3 regions of the Planococcus sp. YIM B11945 genome follow, and region 2 is predicted to be linked to each of the others. Evidence: riboswitches for the same ligand, from Rfam matches in the RefSeq annotation. Region 2 holds a riboswitch; each other region holds the start of a gene.
What was found. Region 2 has a riboswitch for S-adenosylmethionine ahead of metC (cystathionine beta-lyase). Riboswitches for the same ligand answer to the same signal wherever they lie in the genome.
Positions count from the first base shown of each region.

Region 1: another riboswitch for S-adenosylmethionine. It lies ahead of ACRRQV_RS10545 (ABC transporter permease); the one in region 2 lies ahead of metC (cystathionine beta-lyase).
Region 3: another riboswitch for S-adenosylmethionine. It lies ahead of ACRRQV_RS08225 (O-acetylhomoserine aminocarboxypropyltransferase/cysteine synthase family protein); the one in region 2 lies ahead of metC (cystathionine beta-lyase).

Region 1 is NZ_JBOZWR010000004.1:524,081-527,358, forward strand. It holds gene ACRRQV_RS10540 (ABC transporter permease) at 1-717, opposite strand, end outside; gene ACRRQV_RS10545 (ABC transporter permease) at 719-1,645, opposite strand; SAM riboswitch class I at 1,783-1,888, opposite strand; SAM riboswitch class I at 1,972-2,078, opposite strand; gene ACRRQV_RS10550 (protein phosphatase 2C domain-containing protein) at 2,170-2,982, opposite strand; partial or broken gene ACRRQV_RS10555 (winged helix-turn-helix transcriptional regulator) at 3,144-3,278, opposite strand, start outside.
Region 2 is NZ_JBOZWR010000007.1:102,125-105,402, reverse strand. It holds gene ACRRQV_RS14010 (protein adenylyltransferase SelO) at 1-1,397, shown strand, start outside; SAM riboswitch class I at 1,473-1,574, shown strand; gene metC (cystathionine beta-lyase) at 1,651-2,817, shown strand; gene ACRRQV_RS14000 (putative bifunctional diguanylate cyclase/phosphodiesterase) at 2,872-3,278, opposite strand, start outside.
Region 3 is NZ_JBOZWR010000004.1:50,175-53,452, forward strand. It holds gene metX (homoserine O-acetyltransferase MetX) at 1-848, opposite strand, end outside; gene ACRRQV_RS08225 (O-acetylhomoserine aminocarboxypropyltransferase/cysteine synthase family protein) at 860-2,149, opposite strand; SAM riboswitch class I at 2,252-2,364, opposite strand; gene ACRRQV_RS08230 (glycerol-3-phosphate acyltransferase) at 2,503-3,144, shown strand.

The sequences.
Region 1 (3,278 bases), on a different contig from region 2:
AAAAGTCAACGTCACGATAATAATCCCCATCATATTCGGCAGCAAATGCTTAACAATGATTTTGCTATGTGAAGTCCCTAACTTTTCAGCTGCTAACACATATTCCTGCTGTTTTAGTTGGAGGATCTGGCCTCGCACAATTCTTGCCATCCCGACCCAGCCGGTGATGGACAACGCAATAATCATCGTAACCAATCCGGGCTCCATGACGACCATGAGCAAAATGACCACCAACAGATAAGGAATGCCGTACAAAACCTCAACGATTCGCATTAAAATGCTGTCAATTCGGTCCCCAAGTTTGCCTCTTCCGGCCATATATCCAGAAACCCCTCCAACGGCTATCCCGATCACCAGGTCGATCAGTGCCGCTGCAATCCCGATCACAAGCGAAATTCTGGCTCCTGCCCATATTCTGGCCCACATATCCCGGCCAAGATCGTCGGTGCCGAACCAATGTTCACTGGACAACGGAAGATTTCCTTCGGTCAATGACTGTTCGCTTGCGCTATACGGCACAAGATAAGGACCGATCACAGACAGCAGACCGATCGCCGCCAGTAAAACAAAGCCGACCACCGCCATTTTGTTTTTCAGTATTTTCAAGACGGCGTCTTTCCAAAAACTTAACGCCGGCCGTGAAATCGCGTTATTGTCGAACTGCGCGGGATCTGCCGGCCGAAACAACGCATCTATTTCCGGTAAAGCATTTGCCATTTTATTCACCTCTGCTTGTAAGTTTGATTCTAGGATCGACGAATCGATAAGCTAGATCGATGATAAACAATGTAAAAATCAAAATTGCGCTATAAAAAATAGTAGTGCCCAAAATCACCGGATAATCCCGATTAAAAATGCTGTCTACAAAGTATTTTCCAATACCGGGGATGGCAAATATTTTTTCGATGACAAAAGTTCCCGTAATGATGGCTGCAAACAAAGGGCCGATAAAAGAAATAACGGGAAGGATCGCATTTCGAATTCCATGATTGACGATAATGGACAAAGTGGACAACCCTTTAGCTTCAGCGGTTTTGATGTAATTCTGATTGTATACTTCGAGCATGCTGGTTCGGACAAACCTCGCAATGATTGCTAATGGTCCAAGCGCTAAAGCGAACGAAGGCAAAATGGTGTGTTGCCACGTTCCCCATGAAGCCACCGGAAGCAGCCCCCATTCAACGCCAAAATATTTGATCAACAACGGTGCTAAAATAAAGCTTGGCACGGAAATGCCGACAATCGCGATAAACATCGACAAATAATCAAGCAAGCGGTTGTGGTTCAAAGCAGCGATGACCCCTAACCCAATTCCTAATACAAGCGCCATTGCCAGCGATTGAATGCCCAGCAACGCGGATGGTCCAAAGCCTTCTGCAATCAGCGTATTTACATCTCTTGTTTTCGATTGGATAGACGGGCCTAAATCGAATTGCGCAAGGTCTTTTAAATACAATAAATATTGTTCCGCTAACGGTTTATCCAAATTGTATTTAGCCCGCATATTCTCTAACACTTCTTCGGGCAGCATTTTTGCATCGCTGGCAAAAGGATCGCCAGGGATAAAATGCATCATGACAAAAGTCAAAGTGGCGATAATCCATAAAGTAACGACCATGGTCAACAAACGTTTGATGATATACACTTACAAGCCTCCATTCAACATTTTCAGCAGATACTCCATTAACCAAACAGAAATAGTAGGTTATCCATATAAATTTTTTTGCCATAACAAAACCCCTCAACTAAGATAAGTTGAGAGGCATATTTAACCGTTAACTTATCTTATCTGCGCAGAGATTTCTGCTGGAATTGGCACAGTATTCTACTAGAGAACCCGCTGCCGAGGTATCAAAGGGCCATGTCCCTCCACCTCTCTGGATAAGATGTGTATTAAATTTTTTATGAAAAAATAAAAAAACCTCTTCTTGAGCACAAGAAGAGGCATTATCTGTCGATACCGACCAGCTCTTCTTATCTCTCAAGCAATTGCTTGATGGAATTGGCACAGTGTTCTGCTAAAGAATCTGCTGCCGAGGTATCAAAGGGCCATGTCCCTCCACCTCTCTGGATAAGAAATACTATTGAGTTAATTTCTGCTAAAGACAACTATATTGCTATAACTAAAATTTGTCAATGAAATTTTTTAATTTTTTTCAAAAGATAATTTTATCCATTGCTCGGCCTTGTCGCTTTTTCTTTAACCACAACTTGCCACGAAACAATCGTCGTACTATCCCGTACGTTGTATTTTTGAATGGTTTCCAGCAGCGACTCCACAGCTGCCGCATGGGGAGCTCTATCAAATGCTCCGGCTAATTGCTCCGGATCCGTAAACGGTTCTCCCGGGCATTCGATTAAGCCATCCGTTGTCACAAACAATTGATTTTTGCCGGTTCTCAATTCCGCCGTGCCGGTGCTAAAACAAGGAACTAGTTGGTCGAAAGTGTTCACTTGACCGACCCATTCGTAAAAATGGCGCTGGTTCAACTCATATTGACCCATTTCTGCCAGTTCTTTATGAAATAAATACAGCAGGCAATCCCCAACCGATAACCACCAGACATATTTGCCTTTTCGCACCACAATCATGCATGCCGTTTCACCTTGGGTCTGCCGGCAAACTTGCAGGAATTCCTCGCTTTGAAAAATGGCAAGCACCTGCTCTTCCAACTTGCGAAAAAAGGCTGAATGAAGCGGTTCATTCAACAGATTTTTCACTTCCGCTCCATATTGTTCAAACTGGCCCACTACTTTCTCAGCGCTTTCAGCTGTATTGTGGGCGTCCAGCACCATGGCGAATTCCCAGTCATTTTCTTCATCCAGCCAAATGAGGCAGCCGTCTTCGTTTTTGGATTGCCCTGCCGACGAATTGCCACCGAAACGTCCTATAACAATGTTATGGATTTGTTGAATATCAGCCTGATCCACAAAAAGCTCTTGGCTTCCCACCCAACTGAATGCTTTTTCGTTTTTTCCCATTTCGGATCTTCTCCCTTAAGAGCTTTTTAAAAATTATAGTTGCCGCTAGCAGGAAATGGAAGCTTTTTCTAAATCTGCGGACTACTTGATAAAAAGCGATGAACTTCCTCCAATTTTCCGCACAAAAAAACTCCCCTTACAGGAGAGTTTTCCACTTTCCATTTAACATTATCGTTTAAAATGCTTTCTTCCAACACAGAAAACTTGTCGCCATAAACTTTGGTAATATGGCCATCGCCCCATGTGCAAAGGGCGTTTAAAATACTTTCCAAACTCACGCCGTACTCGCTTAGCTC
Region 2 (3,278 bases):
GCCGCATCGACGTAAACCCCGTGCCTTCACCGAAGCTTGCCGTCCTCAACCGTCCATTAGCCGAATCACTTGGATTGAACAGCGAAGCATTGGCAAGCGAATACGGGGTGTCCGTGCTGGCAGGCAACGAAGTGCCAGAAGGCGGCCAGCCGCTTGCCCAAGCGTATGCCGGACATCAATTCGGCTCGTTTACAATGCTAGGCGATGGCCGAGCCTTGTTGTATGGCGAACAAATCACGCCAAGCGGCGAACGTTTCGACATCCAGCTGAAAGGGTCGGGACGGACGCCGTATTCACGCGGAGGAGACGGCCGTGCTGCGCTTCGGCCAATGCTGCGCGAATATATCATCAGTGAAGCGATGCACGGCCTTGGCATTCCAACGACCCGCAGTTTGGCCGTCATTGAAACAGGCGAAGCCATACTACGTGAAACCCGCCTGCCGGGTGCTGTCATGACGCGTATCGCTGCAAGCCACCTGCGCGTTGGCACGTTTCAATACATTCGGAATTTCGGCACAGTAGAAGAACTCAAAGCGTTGGCTGATTATGCGATAGAACGCTATTTTCCTGAAGCGAAAGAAGCTGACAACCGTTACCTTGCTTTATTCCAAGAAGTCGCCAAACGCCAAGCCTCTTTGATTGCTAAATGGCAGTTAGCAGGCTTTATCCACGGTGTGATGAATACTGACAACATGGCGATCAGCGGAGAGACGATCGATTACGGCCCGTGTGCGTTTATGGACGTTTACAGCCCGAAAGCGGTATTCAGTTCGATTGACCACGGCGGACGCTATGCCTATGGCAACCAGCCGATGATTGCAGGCTGGAATTTGGCGCGCTTCGCCGAATCCTTGCTGCCGCTTCTTCACAACCAGCAAGAAGAGGCGATTGAAATGGCCCAGCAAGAACTGTCTGCATACATTGAGCTGCAGCAGTCGCTTTGGCTGTCCGGGATGCGGAAAAAGCTCGGTTTGTTCAATGAAGAACAAGAAGACGAAACATTGATCGACAAACTGTTGATTTTAATGGAACAGCACAAAGCGGATTATACGAACACGTTCCTTGCGTTGACGACCGGGCGCGTGCGGGATGCCAAACTATTCGAAGCGGCCGAATTCATTGAATGGCGGGGAATTTGGGAGACGCGGCGCGAAAGACAAACGGAATCGAGCGAGGCATCTATGCAATTAATGCGGGCCAGCAACCCGGCCGTCATTCCGCGCAACCACCGGGTCGAAGCAGCTCTTGCTGCTGCGGAATTCCAGAATGATTACAGCGTGATGGAAAACCTGTTGGCCGTGTTAAAGGATCCTTATGCCCATTCAATTGAGCAAGAAGAATACGCCGATCTTCCGGATTCACCAGACGGCCCTTACCGAACATATTGCGGAACGTAAAAAATGCACCTTGCCATTTTCAGAAAAATGCGTTAGTATATAAAACATTCAGCAATATCAACTTCATACAATTATTTCTTATCAAGAGAGACGGAGGGATTTGGCCCTGTGAAGTCTCAGCAACCAGCCTTTGGGCACGGTGCTAATTCCAATAGGCAATTGCCTAAAAGATGAGAAGATGGTGTTTCTTAAACAGGGCCTTTCTTCTTTTTTGGAGAAAAGCCCTGTTTTTATTTTGAAGGAGGTTTTTAATATGGGAGATCATTTGGAGACGGCATTTATCCATGCAGCTGGAGTGGACAAACAAACTGGGGCGGTGAACGTTCCGATTTACTTATCATCCACGTTCCATCAGGAAAGTTTTGACGAATTCGGCCCGTTCGACTACAGCCGTTCGGGCAACCCGACGCGGCTGGCGCTGGAAGAAACCATAGCGAAACTTGAAGGGGGCACGCGCGGTTTTGCATTCGCTTCCGGCATGGCGGCGATTTCTTCCGCTTTCATGCTGCTGTCAAAAGGCGATCACGTGCTCATTTCAGAAGATGTTTACGGCGGGACGTACCGCTTTGTCACGGAAGTTTTGAATAAATTCGGCATCGCATACACGTTTGTCAACATGACCGATCTCGGCGAAATGGCCGAAGCAATCCAGCCGAACACAAAAGTGGTGTACATTGAAACTCCGTCCAATCCGACGATGAACATCACCGATATTGAAATTGCAGCGAAACTGGCAAAAGCGAACGATTGCTTGACGTTTGTCGACAATACCTTCATGACGCCGCTTTATCAAAACCCGCTGGCGCTTGGCGCAGATCTTGTGCTTCACAGTGCCACGAAATTCTTGTCCGGCCATAGCGACATTACCGCGGGGCTCGCCGTCACCAAAGACGAAGAACTGGGCAAGCGGCTGGCGTTTATCCAGAACTCGTTCGGTGCTGTGTTAGGAGCACAAGATTGTTATACATTGATTCAAGGTATAAAGACCTTGGGAACACGTTTAAAGCAATCATCCGAATCGGCACAAGCAATAGCGGAATTTTTGCATCAGCAGCCAGTGATTGAAGAAGTGTACTACCCGGGATTTACGTTTCATCCGGGACATCCCATTCACATTCGTCAGGCAAAAGGATTTGGCGCGGTTTTATCCTTCCGGCTGCCATCAAAAGAAGCGGCGCGAATCTTCAAAGACAATTTGCGTATTCCCATTTTTGCAGTGAGCTTAGGCGCGGTCGAATCGATTTTGTCATATCCTGCGACCATGTCCCACGCTGCAATGCCGAAAGATGAGCGTGAGAAGCGGGGCATAACAGACGGCTTGTTGAGATTGTCGGTCGGCTTGGAGCATTCAGATGATTTACTGGAAGATATCAAACAAGCGCTGCAAAAAGTCCGGCAAGCGGAAGGGCAATTGGTTTAGTGAAAAAAGAGCTGCCCAAAGCCGGATATTCTGACTTTGGAACAGCTCTTTTGATTAATTGGAAATGGGCGCTTTTTTCAGCGGAAGAAGGTATTCGAATGCTTCTGCCGGCACGGGTTTTGAGAACAAATAGCCTTGCCCGAAGCGGCATTTATTTTCCAGCAGAATGTTCATTTGCCCTTCATTTTCAATCCCTTCGGCGATGACGTTTAATTTCAAGGTCAAGCCGAGGTCGATGATGGCTTTCATCATCAATTGATGATCTTTTTGTTCGATGTCATCAATAAACGACTTATCGATTTTGATCGTATGGATCGGCAATTTGGGAAGGATATGCAAAGAAGAATAGCCCGTTCCGAAATCATCAATGGAAATCTTCACCCGCATTGCCCGCAAGCATTCCGTGATTTCAATGCTTTCTTTAATATTTTTCATGATGCTTTCGGTAATTTCCAACTCGA
Region 3 (3,278 bases), on a different contig from region 2:
TAAAGCAGATCGTGCGTAAATGATAACGAATAGATGGGAACTTTTATTTTTTCGCTTCTGACATCGTGCGTATTCATCGCTTTCAGCAAAGTGACGTAACTGTTTGCATCAAAGCGTTTAGCCAACTTTTCCCCTTGATAAGTCAAATACGATTCGACATCAAACTGCGTCGAATCTCTTCTTCGCTTAAACCGCCCGTTGAACATGCCGCCGCTTCGATAAGTGACCATCCCGGTCATTCGTGCAAGCTGCAATCCCTTCAACTCTGCCGATTCGGCATAGTTCCCTTCGTTAAACCCATCGTCATACTCAATCGCTTTGATGCCGATATGGTTGAATGCGATGCCGAAATCGCTATAGGCCGGCGTCACTGCCAGCGGAAATATCCCATCAACGAAGTCCGGATACAAATGGCCCCATTCCAAGGTTTTCATGCCGCCGAGCGAACCGCCAAGCACCGCTGTCAAATGAGGAATGCCTAACTTTTGAAGAGCTTTAAATTCCGCCCTCACCATATCGCGGATCGTCAAATCGGGAAAAGCCGCCCGGTAAGGCGTTCCCGTTTCCGGATTCACAGATATCGGGCCGGTCGAGCCGTTGCATCCTCCCAGAATATTAAACGTGATTACCTGAAAAATGTCCGTATCTATTGCTTTCCCGGGACCGATCAATCCGCTCCACCATCCCGGATTTTCTATAGTCCCCACTGCATATTGATCTCCAGTCAACGCATGGCAAACGAGAATGGCCGGCGCATCCTTTTTGCCGACTCGTTCATAAGCGAGCGTGACGTCGTGCAAGGTTTTATTCGAATCGAGAATCAGTGATCCGATCGATACTTCGGCCATTCCAATCCCTCCTATGCGTTTTCCAATACAGCTGCTTTGATCGCCTGCTCAAGGTCCGCAATCAAATCATCCGGATTTTCCAAGCCGACCGATAAACGGATCAATTCTTCTGTCACGCCGGACAACTCCAATTCTTCTTTTTGCAATTGCTGGTGCGTCGTGGAGGCCGGATGGATAATTAACGATTTGGCGTCGCCGACATTTGCAACATGCGACCATAGCGCAACGCTGTCAATAACTTTCCGCCCTGCTTCCCGTCCGCCTTTCACGCCGAAATTGACGATTGAACCGAAGGTATCTTTCAAGTACTTTTGTGCCAACCCGTGAGACGGATGGTCTTCAAAGCCGATGTAGTTGACCCATTCCACTTGCGGATGTTCTTTTAAAAATCCGGCTACTTTTAGGGCGTTGCTGCTGTGCTTCGGCAAGCGGAGGTGCAGTGTTTCAAGTCCCTGCAAAAATGCATGGGCGCTTTCCGGGCTTAACGACGGTCCAAAATCCCGAAGCAATTGGACGCGCAGTTTGGTAGCGAACGCTGCTTCTGGCACATCAATTCCATACCGGATGCCGTGGTAGCTTTCGTCGGGCTCTGTGTAGTTCGGGAAACGCGAACTATTCCAATCAAATTTGCCTGCGTCTACCGCAATTCCACCGATTGTTGTGCCATGCCCCCCGATCCATTTTGTCGCCGAATGAATGATCACGTCTGCTCCAAACTCAATCGGATTGCTGCCGAATGGCGAGGCAAACGTATTGTCGATCAATAATGGAATGCCATTTTCATGGGCAATCACCGCCACTTTTTCCACATCAAACACATTCAAGCTCGGGTTGCCGATGATTTCTCCAAAGACCGCTTTTGTTTTATCGGTGATTGCCGCCCGGAAGTTCTCCGGGTCCGTCGCATCCACAAACTTCACGGTAATGCCGTAGCGCGGCAATGTATTAGCGAATAAATTATACGTTCCGCCGTATAAATTGCTGTCCGCGACTACTTCGTCACCCGCTTCGGCAATATTCAAAATCGAAAACGCGATCGCCGCCATCCCTGAAGCCAGTGCAACTGCAGCCGTTCCGCCTTCTAAAAGCGCCACCCGCTGTTCAAACACATCTACCGTCGGGTTCATGATGCGCGAGTAGATATTTCCCGTTTCTTTCAAGCCAAACAGGTTTTGTGCGTGCTCCGTGTTTTTGAAGACATAAGAAGTCGTTTTGTGAATCGGCACACCCCTTGCTCCTGTTACCGGATCCGGCTGCTGTCCCCCATGCAATAAAAGCGTTTCTGGCTGGAAATTCGTCATTGGCAATTCCTCCTAAAGTTTGTTTGATGGATGATAATGGCGAGGAGGAACAAAAAAAGCCCTCTTCGCAAAGAAGAGGGCCGTTATATACGGATTTGCCTCCTCTTATCTGCCAGACCTTTTGGGATCTGTAGGATTTAGCACCTTCTCAAGCTGATCGCTTGCCGGTTGCCGGGCATCGCAGGGCCTATTCCCTCCGCCGCTCTTGATAAGAGTATTCAGATTTAGTTTTCCATCATGTGAAGAAGTATAAAAACTATTTTTTAAAATGTCAAGTTAAATAATTAAAAATTCCGAAACTTTCTTTATTGTGGAACGTTTATACTTATGTAGAGAGAAAAGGGGGATGAAGCGTGGTTTTATGGATTGCAATTGCACTTATAGCAGGTTATTTTATTGGTTGTTTTCATGGCTCATTGGCTGCTCAGCTTTTCTCCGGCATCAACATCAAAAAAGAAGGCGTCAAAAATTCCGGCGCCTCCAATGCGGCGATCGTTCTCGGATGGAAATACGGCGCGCTTGTCGCGTTCATCGATATCCTCAAGGGCTTTGCCGCTGTAGCAGGATTGCGTCTCATCCTCGGCAGCACCGCCATGCCGGATGAAACACTTTGGACGTTATTGTTCATTGTCGGCGCTGGCGTGGTCTTTGGCCATAACTTCCCGTTCTACATGAACTTTGATGGCGGAAAAGGAACGGCGGCCGTCATCGGCGTGATGTTGGCCCTGGACTGGAAATTGGGCCTTGCCGGCGGGTTGCTGTTGGTGGCAGCCGCTTTGTCGACCGGCTATTTGGTCGTCGGCGTCCTGCTTCTTTACAGCGTCTTTATGGTCATCGCCTTTTGGCCCGCTGAAAGCATTTGGCCAATACTGACGTCTTTTGCCTTGTTTGCTATGGCCGTCTGGAAACACATTGAAAACATTATTCGGATCAAAAACGGCACTGAAACAAAAGTCTCTTCCGTCTTCAAGAAAAAACCGGCAGGCTCGAGTTGAGCACTGCCGGTTTTCTGTATCAAACACTTCTTTTTGGGCATCAATTTCCCTAAATAAAAAACTTTTTCAAAAACTCGCTTGACATATTCTCTATTTCACAATAAAGTAAAAGCACAAATCAAATACGTACATCA